Regions from separate parts of the Gordonia sp. NPDC003585 genome, predicted to be linked through region 2. Evidence: riboswitches for the same ligand, from Rfam matches in the RefSeq annotation. Region 2 holds a riboswitch; the other holds the start of a gene.
What was found. A riboswitch is a leader RNA that binds a small molecule or an ion and turns the genes downstream of it on or off. The one in region 2 is predicted to bind thiamine pyrophosphate.

Region 1 (7,190 bases), on a different contig from region 2:
CGTCGCTGGTCGCGGCCACCGACATGAGCCCCGACGCCAAGAGCCACACCGTGCCGGTGGTGATCGCCAAGATCGCCGCGACCACGCCGAGATTGAAGCGGCGCCGGGTACGTCTGGCCAGGTAGCGGGAGGTGAGGATCAGGGCCAGGAGCACGGCCAACAGCGCCGCGTAGACGGTCCAGGGCGGACGACTCAGGCTTCGCTGGGGGTCGGCGATCGCCAGCGATCGCTGTTCGTAGAGGCGCTGCGCGGCCGGCAGGATCTGGTCCTGCATCATCGACGACGCCTGGCCGAGGTAATCGGAGCCGACCGGGTTGCCCTGCCGGTTGTTGGTCCGCGCCGTCTCGACCAGTCCGCTGTACACCGGGATGGAGACCGCGAGGGTGTTGAGATCGGCGGCGACCGCTTTGTCGTCTCGATCGGGTGTGCCGTCCGCGCCGGGCTCACCTGAGCTGCCGGTCGCGAGGATCAGCGACGACGAAGCCGTGGCGAGCGCATTGGCGTAGCGAGTACGGAGTTCGGGGGTCTCCAGCCCGCCGGAGATGAACGCGGCGTTGGCCGACGCATCGGCGACCGACAGCGATGAGTACAACACTTGACTCGCTTCGGCCAGGGGCTCGGCCCGGTCGATCATGCGCTGCAGGGTTTGGGTGCGGTTCTCCAGCACGGTCGATGCGTACAACCCGGTGCTGACCGACGCCGCGGCGAGCACGATCAGGATGGTGACGAGCTTGCCGGGTGTCGTCACCGCATAGTGGCGCAGGGTGGCGAAGGGGGATTGGGCGCGCTCGCGAGCTGCGGCGACGAGTTCGCGGCGGTCGGCGAGTACCTGCCGGATCGGGGGCGACGACTGTCCGGGCCGCACCGTCCTTCCGGCGCGGGTGAGTACGGTCCGCATCGGGGACGCGTCGCCGGTCACCTCAAGATCCCTTCTCAGTCCTGTATGTGTTTCAGCCTAGGCCATGTCGGGGGTACCCGACCGGGTTCGACACTGCCCGAGATCGAGGTCCGATATGTCGGACCGAATGACCCTGGCGAGGGTTGTCTGACTCACATACGGTGGAGATGCCCGGTTGCATCACGACAACCGGTATGCGAGGAGGCGGAGTGCGCGGGGACGGCGACGGTTGGGTGATCGATCCGGACGGCTCACGGTATTGGGGTGTCCACGGCGCGGCGGGACTCCTGCTCCGGGCGCCACTCGACGGCGGTGCGACCGGAATACTGCTGCAACATCGAGCGGTCTGGTCTCATCAGGGCGGCACCTGGGGTCTCCCCGGAGGTGCGCGGGACTCCCACGAGAGCGCCATCGACACCGCCGTGCGCGAAGCCGACGAAGAGGCAGGGGTCCGCGCCGACCAGCTCACGGTTGTCGCGGCGCTGGTCACCCACCAATCGCCGAGCGGGTGGACCTACACCACCGTCATCGCCGATACGTCCGAACCGGTCCGCACGGTCGCCAACGGCGAATCGGCGGAACTGCGTTGGGTGGGCGAACATGACGTCGACACACTGCCACTACACCCGGGATTCGGTCAGGCTTGGCCCGGCCTCCGCGAGCGCATCGCCCGTCTCGACCTGCAGGCCTGATTCGAAGAATTTGGCGACCAATCCCGTTGACCTGCGGAAATGAGCCAGCGTCGTGCCCGCAAAATCTAGGGGACGAGTTTCTTCCCCGGGGTTTGTAGTCGTCCGCGAGAAATTTCTCGGGGAAGACACCAAGGGCCGGGGAAGAAACTTCTTCCCCTACTTTTGTGGGCGCACGTGCCTGGCGTCGCGTTCGGCGGGTAGGCGGCCCGCCCAGACTCACTCGCTCCCGGCGAGCAGCCGGTTCGCACCCGCGACAAGCGCGTTGACGTTGGCCTCGTCGCACGTCGTGCCGTCACCGAGCGCCCACACCTGCCGGTCGTCCCTTTCGCACAGCAGGAATGCCGTGATCTGGCCGTCGCTGACGCGCTGGTGGGATTTGACGATGGAGATGGGTGCGCCGATCTCGTGCAGCATCGACGTCATCGCGCCGACCGGACCGCTGGCAACGGCGGACAGCGACATGATCCGGTCCTCGAGCGCGAAGGTCGCGCGGCACTCGACGAGGTCGTGGTGGGTGGGCTCCATGGACCATGACCCGAGTCGGATGCTTCCGCCGGGGGAGTAGTGATCGATGAATTCTGGAAAGGTCATGCCGGATGCCTCCTCGCGCATACCCCGGGGCAGTGGTGAGCCGTACCGGCGGGCGAACGGGTCGCCCATGGGCCGACCGGCGTGCTCATCGCACGAACAGGATCGTTGAGAAAGATGAAGGCTGTGCATCGCGTGTACCGATTTCGGTCGAAGTGAAGATGACCGACGTGCGCACGCATAGACCCCGCAGCGGGGGGTCGGTCAGATTCAGACCCCGCTGCGGCGGGTTACGAGCGCGTTCGCGATGTACAGCATGATGGCGACCACCTTAGACCCGCCGTTCGCCGGGCGGCAAATGACTATTCGCCGCGTCGGGAATCTGTACCTGCCGGCGCGACGAAATGCACTGTGCACTTGGTCGGGCCGCCACGTACAGATTCCCTCCAGGCCGGAGGGCAGCTGGTCAGCCTCGGACCAGCGCTCGCGCCGCCGATTCCGGATCGTCCGCCGCAGTGATGGCACGCACGACGACGATCCGCTCCGCCCCGGCTGCCCGCACTTCGGGGAGCCGGGCGAGGTCGATGCCGCCGATCGCGAACCACGGCTTTACCGAGTTCGTCGCGGCGACCGAGGTCACCAGATCCAGCCCGGCCGCCGGCCGTCCCGGCTTGGTGGGCGTCGTCCAGCACGGGCCGACGCAGAAGTAGTCGACGTCGTCGTCGGCCGCGGCGCCTGCGGCCTGGTCGACATCATGCGTCGACAGCCCGATGACCACGTCGGGCCCGACGATCTGCCGGGCGGCAGCAGGCGCGAGATCACCCTGGCCCACATGCAGGACGTCGGCCTGAGCCAGGGCCGCGATGTCGGCGCGATCGTTGACGGCCAGCAGCGCTCCGCGAGCACGGACCACCCGACGCAGCTCCGCGAGGATCGCGAGTTCTTCACGCGCCTCCAGCGTCCCGAATCGCTCCTCGCCGACCGATCCCTTGTCGCGCAACTGGACGATGTCGACGCCACCGTCGATGGCCTTCGAGACGAAATCGAGCAGATCGCCGCGCTCTCGCCGTGCGTCGGTGCACAGGTAGAGCGTCGCCGTGTCGAGTCGCTGTCGGGGCGAGGTGGTCATCGGGTAGACGCTACCTCGCGGCGGTCAGGGCTCGTCGACGCCGCTTTGGCGGACCGGGCTGCACTCAACCAAGACCGACCGGCCGCGTAGGCTCATGATCGGAGTACATCACGGGAGCCCGGCCGGGCTGAGAGTGCGGAGAAGCCGCAGACCGTCTGACCTGATCCGGGTAATGCCGGCGAAGGAAGGTGATTGCACGTGCAGAGTGTTGCCGTTGTGGGCGGCGGCGTCATCGGGCTGTCCATTGCGCTTGCGGCGTCCGACGCCGGTTGGCGTGTGCGGGTCGTCGACGCGGGAGTCGCCGACCGTGCCTCACATGTGGCCGGCGGCATGCTCGGATCGTTGGGCGAGGGCATTCCGGGCGAAGAGACGCTGCTCGCGATGTCCGTCGAATCGGTTCGACGCTGGCCCGCCCTCATCGACCGGCTCGGCGACCCGAACGTCGTGACCGCCACCGATTCGCTGTTCGTCGCCGGTACCGCAGCCGACCTGCACCGTCTCGACCATCTCGCCCGGTTCGTGTGGTCTCAGCAGACCGACGCTCGCACGGTGCTCACCTCGATCACCGGCCGCGACATCCGCGCACTCGAGACGGCGCTGAGTACCCGGCTCGTGGGCGGCTACCGCGCCGAAGGCGAATGGGCACTGGACAATCGGCGGCTCCTGACAGCGCTGCGGGACACGGCCCGCGCGTCGGGCGTCGTGTTCGACGACACGCGAATCGGTTCGCGAGACGCGCTCGACGACGACCAGGTGGTCCTCGCCGCCGGATTGGGCACCAACGCACTATGGCCGCAGGCGCAACTCCAGGCCGCCAAGGGTGAGGTGCTCAGGTTGCGGCGCACGCGGTCCTCGGTGCCACCGCCGCGCCACGTGATCCGCGCGGCGGTCGGCGGCCGCAATGTGTACCTGGTGCCTCGTGCCGATGGAATCGTCGTCGGCGCAACGCAATACGAAGCTCCTGTCGATGCCGGCGATATCCTTCCCGAGGCAGGCGGAGTGCTCGACCTGCTCGCCGACGCCACCGAGGTGATGCCGGGGCTGCGTACGTACGAACTCGTCGAGGCGGGCGCGGGCCTACGTCCATGCACGGCGGACGGACTGCCGATCATTCGGCGTCTCGACGAGCGGACCGTGGTCGCAACCGGCCACGGCCGCAACGGAATTGTGCTCGCACCACTCACGGCCGACGAGGTGGTGGGGCTGCTCGGTGATCCGCGGCGGGCACCCACACCGGCGGCAATGACTTCGGGAGGCGAGAGATGACGATCACGGTCAACGGCGAACCGACAGCGGTGGCCCCGGAAACGTCGGTGGCCGCGCTGCTGACGCATCTGGGCCTGCCCGACCGCGGGGTTGCGGTCGCCGTCGACGGCGCGGTCGTCCCGAAAGGCTCGTGGGCGCAATCCATTCCGGATGGTTCGGTGGTCGAGGTCGTGACGGCGGTGCAGGGTGGCTGACTGCACAGATCCGTTGCGGATCGCGGACCGCGAGTTCGGATCACGACTCATCACCGGTACCGGCGGCGCGACGAGCCTGGCGGTCCTCGAACGCGCACTGATCGCGTCGGGCACCGAACTCACCACCGTCGCGATCCGGCGGGTCGACGCCGCGTCGGGCACCGGAGTGCTCGACCTGCTCCGGCGCCTCGACATCGCACCCCTGCCCAACACGGCAGGCTGCCACACGACGGCCGAGGCGGTGCTGACCGCGCAACTGGCCCGCGAGGCCATGGAGACCGACTGGGTCAAGCTCGAGGTGGTCGCCGACGAACGCACCCTCATGCCCGATCCGATCGAACTGGTCGACGCCGCGTCGGCGCTGGTCCGGGACGGGTTCACCGTGCTGGCCTACTCCAACGACGACCCCGTCCTCGCTGCCCGGCTCGAAGACATCGGCGTCGCTGCTGTGATGCCCCTCGGCTCCCCGATCGGCACTGGCCTCGGCATCCTCAACCCGCACAACATCGAGATGATCGTCGCGCGGGTGCAGGTGCCGGTGATCCTCGACGCCGGGATCGGCACCGCAAGCGACGCGGCCCTCGCGATGGAACTCGGTTGCGACGGAGTGTTGCTGGCGTCGGCGGTCACCCGGGCCGACGACCCGGAACGGATGGCCGCCGCCATGCGCCACGCGGTTCTCGCGGGCCGGCTCGCGGCGCAGGCGGGACGGATCCCGCGTCGCTTCTGGGCGGAGGCGTCGTCGCCCGAGCGCGCGACCAGCAGTTGAGTGGGTCACGCTATGGTCGGGGTGTGCTCACAGTCCAGAAGCTCACCAAAGACTTCGGCGACAAGCGCGCCGTCGACAACCTCAGTTTCGAGGTGTCACCCGGGCACGTGACGGGCTTCCTCGGCCCCAACGGTGCCGGCAAGTCGACCACGATGCGCATGATGCTCGACCTCGACCGTCCCACCTCGGGTTCGGTCGCCATCGACGGTCAGCGCTACCAGGATCTCGAGGATCCGATCCGGCAGGTGGGGGCGCTGCTCGACGCCAAATGGGTCCATCCCAACCGGAGTGCGCGGTCGCATCTGCGCTGGCTGGCGGCGGCCAACCGGATTCCGGCGAGTCGGGTCGACGAGGTCATCGAGATGGTCGGTCTGACGTCGGTGGCCACCAAGCGCGCGGGTGGCTTCTCGCTCGGCATGTCGCAGCGGCTCGGCATCGCCGGCGCACTCCTCGGTGACCCGCACACGCTGATGTTCGACGAGCCGGTCAACGGCCTCGACCCCGAGGGCATCGTCTGGATTCGCGGATTCATGCGACAGCTCGCTTCGGAGGGGCGCACCGTTTTCGTCTCCAGCCACCTCCTTGCCGAGATGGCGCTCACCGCCGACCATCTCATTGTCATCGGCCGCGGGCGGCTCATCGCCGACTGCTCGGTCAGCGAATTCACCTCGCGTGCACAGACTTCGGTTCGGGTGCGCGGTCCGCAGCTGGAGGATCTGCACGTCGCGCTGGCCGCGGCAGGCCTGGCGCCGGCGCCCGGTCCCGCCGACGCCAAGGGCCGACCGGTGATGGTGGTGCCCGACACGACCACCGACCAGGTGGGCGACCTGGCCGCTGCGGCCGGGGTGGTCCTGCACGAACTGACCGAGGAGACCGCATCGCTCGAGGAGGTCTTCATGCAGGTCACCGCCGGTGACGTCGAATACCAGGGTGGAACGGGGGTCGTGGCATGATCGCGACGATCGACTCGGAGCGGATCAAGCTCATGAGCACGCGCTCGCCCTACTGGTGCGTGGCGATCGTGGCCGTCCTGGGTCTGGGTCTGGCCGCGCTGATCTCGTCGGGCGGTCCGGTCGACGAGCTCACCGACAACCCGGCGAACGTCTACCTGTTGGGCGTGAACCAGTTCGGTCTCGCCGTCTTGTTGATCATGGCGGTCCTGGGGATCACCACGGAGTACCGCTTCGGAACCATCCGGTTGTCCTTCGAGGCAACGCCCCGCCGTTGGCAGGTGCTCGTCGCCAAGGGGGTGGTGTTCGCGATCGTCGGCCTGGTGGTGACCTTCGTGATCTGCCTGCTGGGTCTGGTCATCGCCAAGCTCTTTGCCGGTGACGACTTCGACCTCACCAGTTCGGATGCCATCCGTCAGCTCTGGGGGACGCCCATCTTCATCGCGTTGGCGATGCTGATCGGCGTGGCGGTGGGTGCACTGATCCGGCAGACGGCGGGTGCGGTGACGATCGTGCTGGTGTGGACGCTCCTCGTGGAGACGGTCGTGATACCTCTGCTGCCGAAGGTCGGGGAGCCGGTGGTGCCGTTCCTCCCGTTCACCAACGGCTGGCGGTTCCTCACCGGCGACACCGGCGATTTCCACTGGAACATCTACGGTTCACTGGTCTACTTTGCCCTGGTCGCGCTGGTGATTCTCGGCGCAGCGATCGCCGTGGTCAACAAACGCGACGCCTGATGTGAACAGTTCGGTCAGACTTGACCG
Region 2 (7,190 bases):
CGCGAGCGGGCCGAGGGTGTAGAACGGCGCCTCCTCGCAGAGCTCTTCCTCGAGCCGCACGTTCTCGGCGATCTTGTGCATCGGGACGTGGCCCGGACCTTCGATCATCACCTGCACGCCATGGGATTTCGCGATCTTCGTGAGCTCGCCGAGCGTTCGGAGTTCGGCGAACTGCGCCTCGTCGTTGGCATCGGCGATCGAACCCGGACGCAGGCCGTCGCCGAGCGAGAAGGTGATGTCGTAGCGCGCGAAGATCTTGCACAGCTCGTCAAAGTGCGTGTACAGGAACGACTCCTGATGATGGGCAAGGCACCACGCGGCCATGATCGACCCGCCTCGGGAGACGATGCCGGTGACCCGTCGGGCCGTCAGCGGGACGTATCGGAGCAGCACCCCGGCATGCACCGTCATGTAGTCGACGCCCTGCTCGGCCTGCTCGATCACCGTGTCGCGGTAGATCTCCCACGTCAGTTTGGTGGGATCGCCGTTCACCTTCTCCAAAGCCTGATAGATCGGCACCGTGCCCACCGGGACGGGCGAGTTGCGCAGGATCCATTCGCGCGTCATGTGGATGTCCTTGCCGGTGGACAGATCCATGATGGTGTCGGCCCCCCAGCGCGTGGCCCACACCATTTTCTCCACTTCCTCGGCGATGGAACTGGTGACCGCGGAGTTGCCGATGTTGGCGTTGACCTTCACCGCGAACGCCTTGCCGATGATCATCGGTTCCGATTCCGGGTGCCGATGATTCACCGGGATCACCGCACGGCCAATCGCGACCTCGCTGCGGACCAACTCGGCGTCGACGCCCTCGCGAGCGGCGATATAGCGCATCTCGTCGGTGATGATCCCCGCGCGTGCCCACGCGAGCTGGGTGGCGGCGCCGTCGATGGGGTCGGGTCGCTGCCACGCGTCGCGGATGGGCGGCAGGCCGGCTTGGACGTCGATGTGCGCCGTCGAATCGGTGTACGGCCCGGAGGTGTCGTAGACGTCGAGGTGTTCGCCGTTCGTCAGGTGGATGCGCCGATGCGGAACACGCAGATGGTCGAGTGTGCGGTAGTGCTTGGTGCTGCCCTCGATCGGGCCGGTGGTCAGCAGGTCGGCGTCGACGGTGATGTCGGTGCGCGAACCGGATGTGGGTATACGAGTGCCCATGAGATGTCTCCCTACGCCGGCATTACCCGGACAGGTTCAGGCGGTCGGCGACCGCCCGTCGCCATCTCAGCCCTCGGTGTCGTGAGAGCCCCCGCGATGTTGAGTTGTGGCTGTGAGTCAACCCCAGCGATGCGAACGCATCGCCCGACACTCTACGCCCTATCCGACCGGACAGGATTGTTTGCTGTGCCCCCGTAGCCATGGCATGGCTACGGTCCCGTAAGGTACTGTGTGACCCGAATCACAGTAGTGACGTGAGGCGCCTGGCTGGGGAATCAGGCGCACGCGCCGTGGTCCACGCGTAGTCGTCTGAGCATTTCCGGGAGGGAATCCGTTGAACAGGAAACATCGGCAACCGCCGCCGCAGTCCGCGCAGGCGATTCTCCAGCAGATCTCACAGGTCGTGCACAATCCCGAACGGGATCGATTCGAGTTGTGGGTGGCCGGCGACCTTGTCGGCGTGCTCGGCTATTCGACCGAGACGACCGACGGTCAGACGACGGTCACGGTGCTGCACACCGTCCTCTACGACGAGTATTCCGGTCATGGTCTCGGGACCCGGCTGACGCGGTGCGTCATCGGATACGTCCGCGACCAGAACGCGCGGTTGCGGCCGGTGTGTTCGTTCACCAAGCACTACGTCGACGCCCATCCGGGGATCGTCGCGCTTGCGCCGGCCTGATCCGACGAGTGCAGCAGTCGGTCTCCTGACCAGGGCAAATCCGTCAGCGTCGTACCCGAAAAATCTAGGGGAAGAACTTCTTCCCCGGGGTTCATGGTCGTCCGCGAGAATTCTCTGGGGGAGGACTCCAAGGGTAGGGGAAGAAGATTCCTCCCCTACTTTTGTGGCGGCGGATCGGGGTCGACGGTGGCCACCGAAGTCGAATGCAAGTTAGGGTAGGCTAATTTCGAAACTGCTGTCGACGGGAGGCTGATGATGACAGAGGTGTCCACCAAGGGGCGTGGCTGGCAAGGTGCCGTGCTCAAACTGCTGCGTGCCGACGACTTCGCGTTCACCGTGACCAGCACGGAAACCGTCACCGATCACTACGTGCGCCTCGGATTCACCGGTGGCGGATTGCTGACGGAGGTCAAGCAACACCCGACGATGTGGGTGCGAATGTGGTTCGAGGACAACGGCAAGTTGCATCAGCGTGGCTACACGCTGGTCGACCCCGATCCGGCGTCGGACACTTTTCACATCGAGTTCGCCATCCACGACGGCGCGTCGGCACGCTGGGCGCAGCAGGCACAACCCGGCGACACGATCAATGCGACGGTGATGGGGTCGAAGTTCGAGATGCCCGACCCGCCCGCGAAGGGATTCCTGATCGCGGGCGACACGGCGTCGATGGCCGCGATCAACTCGATTCTCGACGCGATCTCGGCGTCGTCGGCGCCGGAAACGCCGGCCACCATCTGGTTTGAATACCAGCATGAGTCCGACAAAGATTTGCCGCTGCGATCGCGCGCTCAGGACACCGTGCACTGGATCGCCCGCGAGCGTTCTGGGGCAGCCCTGGTCGAGACGGTGAAGGCGGCCGCCTTTGACGCGAGTGGCCATTTCGGTTGGGTCGCACTCGATTCGGCGAGTACACGGGCTGTGACTGCAGCCTTCAAGAACGATTTCAACTTGGGTAAGAAGGCCGTCAAGGGTATGGCCTACTGGATCGAGGGGAAGTCCTTCGGCTGAGCCGGAAGGGATCTGCGCTCGCAGCTGCAACACACAAGGGCGGGACCGCAATTGCGGCCCCGCCCTTGAGTGTTGAAGTTCAGCTCTGCTTCGCCGTCGCGGCCAGGGCCGGGTTCAGGCGGTCGAGGACCCACGGGATCGACAGGACGCTCGGCGTGTTGAGCGCGTTGATCTCGTCGGAGGTGAGCGCCGGCGCGGCGCCGGCCTTCACTCCAGCGAGGTTCGAATAGCCTGGCAGACTGCGGAACTGCTGGTCGAGCTGTGGTGTCGCACCGGTTGCCAGCACCAGGTTCGCGTCGAGGACGGGTACGTTCTCGAGCCCGATGGTGAACCGAGGTGCGTTGCCCTGGCGAGCGCGCTCGGCCGCCACCGTCGGCGAAACCTTCAGTCCGATGCTGGTAAAGATCTGTCCCGCACCGTCATTGGGGTCGCCGAGAACCGAGATCTGTGTCGGCGTGTACATGAACGAAAGCGAGTACGTCTTGTCGGCCAGCCCCGGGTTGGCCGTCTTGACCGACGAGTACTTCTCGTTGACTCCGTTGATGAGCTCGGTGGCCTTCTCCGGTTCCCGCAGCGCGGTGCCGAGCACGGTCACGAGCTTGTCCCACGGGTCCACCGACGAGGCACTGACCGCGCCGATGGTCGGCGCCAACGCCGCCAACTGGTCGCGCAGCGCGGCCGGGGCGTACGACGGGACCAGGATCAGATCGGGGTTGAGCTTGGCGATCTGGGTGATCTGCGCGCTCGGGTCGGTCGGCGAGGTGATCGCCGTCGACGAGTTCAGCTTGTCGCCGGTCCAGGGCGCCTTCTGCGCCGGACCGGTCTGCCCGGTCAGATAGCCGACCGGCGTCACGCCGAAGGCGAGTACGGTGTCGATCCATTGCGTGCCGACGGCCACGATCCGTTGCGGCACAGCGGGAATCACCACCGGCTTCTGACCCGGCAGGTCGGCGATGGTGACCGGCGAGACGCTGGCCGGCGTGTCGTTCTCCTCCGGCGCACTGCATCCCGCGAACAGTCCGGCAGCCAGCAACGCGGCCAACAGGGCCGCGATCGGTGTGAGCGTCCGGGTGCGTGATCTGGGACGATTTCTACTTGTGGGCATGCACTTTCCTCAATCCCCGACGTTGTGGACAGATCTCGATGCAGCAAGACTCACTGCGCGGGTGTTGCCTCCGCTATGACCGCGTCGAACGCTTCGATGAAGCGTGCCGCGTAACCCGGCAGCGCCGCGGGATCGGCGACAATACCGAAGGTGGTTGTGCCACCAAGGATCAGGCACGTCACCGAGAACGAATAACCGACCAACGGCGACAGCGGTGTCAGGGCGGCGATCTTGCGCCCCAAAGCCGACCGGACCCGGGTGAATCCGGGGTTGATGCCGATGTGGATGTCGGGACTCATGCGGTCCATCGACGCGGCGACGATCTCCCGCATCTCCGCCCATGGCGGAGCCGGTTCCTGATCGTTGGCGACCAGCGCCAACTCCATACGCGACGATTCGACGATCGCGAGTTCGGCACGCGCCCGATCGATGTGACGATTCAGGTCGGACTCCGAACCGAGCAGGTTGAGCAGCGAGATCGCGACCGCGTTGCCGGTGTGCCGGAAGGACTGGTCGAGCGTGACCGGGAGTGTGACCCGGATGCTCTCGGATTGCGGCCCTTCGCCATTCGGCGCCGCGACGCTCAGGGTTTTGGCGATCGCGCCGAGGAGGAACTCGTGCACCGACGCATCGTGCGCCTTGGCGGCCCGACGCAGCGTGCGGGTCGACGCGCGATACAGCGCGATCTCCCGCTTCCCGGATTCTGTCAGTGCAGGCCAGTCGCGGCCGGCCTCGCCGTCCATCCACTGCTTCTCGAAGGCGACGCGGGAGGAGTGCAAGAGGTCCGGATCGATCGGCCCCGTGCGGAAGCGCGGGCTCGTGGCGAAACGCTCGAACTCGGAGAAGTCCCCGTCCTTGACATCGGCCAGCAGTCCGGCAAAGGCCGCACCGGCGATCCCGTCGGAGAGACTGTGGTGGACCTTCAGCAGGATCACCTGATCCCCGGTCTCCGACGAGGTCAGAAGCGTGACGCTCCAGAACGGATCCGGCCGTGGCAGAGGCTGTTCGAGCAGAGCCGCGATCCGTCGGTACAGATCGCCGCGGTCGGTGAACCGATCCTCGGTGACGTGCCGATCGACATCGACGTCGTCGTGCAGGACGATCTCCGGCTCGAGCTCGCGACCCTCGCGCACACCGATCCGGAACAGATCGAACAGCGAGACACGCTCGCGCACGCGGGCTCGCACTGCGTCGAGCGTCAACGCCGGGTCGCCGGGCTCGAATTCGAGCGCCATCGCCCAGTGTCCGTGGCGACTATCGGTGTCGGTGTGCAGGTAGGTGAAGTCGGTCGGACCGAAGTCGGTCACGGCCGGGGCGGTGGAGACAACGGCGCCGGGAGCGGAGCGAGCGGGACGAACTGTTGCCGAACTCATTGTGACGCACCGCTCATCGTCGTGCTGCCCATCTTGGCGCGGATCGCGTTCTCGAGATCGCCGACCGTTTTGCATTCGTAGATCTCACGCTCGGTCAATGCGACGTCGAGACGTTCTTCGATGGCCACGACACCAATGGCGAACGCCACCGAGTCCAGGCCGAGATCGTCGATGAGCAGGGACGACTCGGTGACATCACCGAGCGAGAGGTCGAGGTCTTCTTCGAGGATGCTCTGCAGCGCCTCGTGAATCGAATCGGACATGTGTAACTCCTTTGCTACTGCCGTGCGGCAGCCTGAACAACACTGACATTCGCACTCTGTGTCAACAGATCTCGCAGTGACAGGTGCGACTTCTTCGGAAGGTCGGCGACGAGTGCGGAGGCGACCTGAGCGGCGCGTCGTGCGACGTCCTCGCCGAGGACGTCGGTGCGGTACTCGATTTCGAGGTGCACATCGTCGTTCTCGCCGGTCTCGAAGGCCAAAGACAGGGGATAGTGCACGATGTCCTTGAAGATCGTCTCGCAGCTCACTTCGGCGCCGTCTGGGGTGGGGACACCGCGCAGCGGGGCGTTCTTGGCCAGGGCCATCACCTCGGCGACCGGGAAGCGGCCGCCACTGTTGCGCAGCGCGGTGAGGATCGTGCCGTAGTCGACAGACGAGTACTCCATCGCGGAGTACACGGTCGAGACCGCGGCGCGTACCGCCTCGTCGGCGCGGGTGGTCGGGTCGAAGGTGAAGCGCATCGGCACCACGTTGCCGCTGTACCCGACGCGATCGATCGTCTCCTCCGGCCGCCGGTTATCGGCTGGGACAAGAAGATTGAAGTCCGACGCATCGGTCAGCGCGAAGACGGTCAGTGCGCACACCACGATGAGCATCGCGTTCGATGTCGCGCCCGTCTCCCGCGCGAACCGCTCGAGTGCCGCAACGTCGTCGCTGTCGATCGGCTGGCTGATCAACCGGCCCGGACCCTCGCCGAGCACCGAGAACCAGCTGTCCTCGGGACTCGTCTGCGGCAGCGCGCCGGAGATCGGGTAACGGATACCCTCGGCGGCCCAGGTTGCGCGTGCATGGTCGACGGCAGCGCCGACCAGGGACTCCGGTCGCGCCGACGGATCGCCGGCGGGCGCCGGCGGGAGTCCGGCTTCGGGATCGTCGGACACGAGAATGCCGATAACCGGCGGGAGGATGGTCTCGTCGCCGGCGAGGTGGTGCAGAACGAGAATCATCGACAACCCGTTGTCGTGCTTGTAGATCCGTGCGCGGCCGGGTGCCTCGCGACGCAGGTCGAACGGCTGTTTGGCGAGCTCGGCGGCAGCGGCGAGAACGGCGTCTCGTGTCTGCGGACGTTGCGTCTGACTCGAGGTCGCGTCGGTGGTGCCCCACTCCCAGATCTCGCCGGGAACAACCCAGCGCCCTTCCCAGGTGGTCGCCTTGCGGCGCGGGGCGCCGTCGTCGCCGACCTCGATGACCGAACCGAGCACCGACGAGGTGTCGACGAGGCGTTGCATCGAGGCGACGACCGTGTCGATCGAGTATGTGGGACCGAACTCGAGAAGCACCGCGAAGTTGTGGGCGTCCGAACCGGGTTCGAGTTCGTAGATCTTCCACATACGCCGTTCGGCGGTGGCGAGAGTGCCGTCCGTCGGGAGCGGTGTGGCTTCCGGTGTCGTGGTGCCGAGAGCTGCTTCGTCGGCGGCGATTCCGGCGTCGGCAAGCCTCTTTCGCATGAGTTCACGCTGCGCGTCGCTCAGGATGTTCACGATTCTCCTTGGGATAGAACTACGTTGGTCTCGGGGAGGGCGGGACGCACTACCTCCCGGGTTGTTGCCTCCTCGCGGAGCGCTGACCAATCACTGACG

Region 1: linked by a shared signal. The riboswitch ahead of thiO (glycine oxidase ThiO) and the one ahead of thiC (phosphomethylpyrimidine synthase ThiC) in region 2 are both predicted to bind thiamine pyrophosphate.

The regions. Positions count from the first base shown of each region.
Region 1 covers NZ_JBEXMX010000036.1:7,973-15,162, forward strand. Annotated here, with positions in the region: gene ABZW74_RS11905 (hypothetical protein) at 1-919, opposite strand, end outside; gene ABZW74_RS11910 (NUDIX hydrolase) at 1,108-1,590, shown strand; gene ABZW74_RS11915 (hypothetical protein) at 1,807-2,181, opposite strand; gene thiE (thiamine phosphate synthase) at 2,585-3,247, opposite strand; TPP riboswitch at 3,348-3,451, shown strand; gene thiO (glycine oxidase ThiO) at 3,446-4,513, shown strand; gene thiS (sulfur carrier protein ThiS) at 4,510-4,707, shown strand; gene ABZW74_RS11935 (thiazole synthase) at 4,700-5,476, shown strand; gene ABZW74_RS11940 (ABC transporter ATP-binding protein) at 5,500-6,429, shown strand; gene ABZW74_RS11945 (ABC transporter permease) at 6,426-7,163, shown strand.
Region 2 covers NZ_JBEXMX010000003.1:32,462-39,651, reverse strand. Annotated here, with positions in the region: gene thiC (phosphomethylpyrimidine synthase ThiC) at 1-1,155, opposite strand, end outside; TPP riboswitch at 1,147-1,260, opposite strand; gene ABZW74_RS01210 (GNAT family N-acetyltransferase) at 1,490-1,837, shown strand; gene ABZW74_RS01205 (siderophore-interacting protein) at 2,093-2,848, shown strand; gene ABZW74_RS01200 (ABC transporter substrate-binding protein) at 2,928-3,953, opposite strand; gene ABZW74_RS01195 (wax ester/triacylglycerol synthase domain-containing protein) at 4,004-5,326, opposite strand; partial or broken gene ABZW74_RS01190 (acyl carrier protein) at 5,323-5,592, opposite strand; gene ABZW74_RS01185 (condensation domain-containing protein) at 5,604-7,091, opposite strand; gene ABZW74_RS01180 (penicillin acylase family protein) at 7,088-7,190, opposite strand, start outside.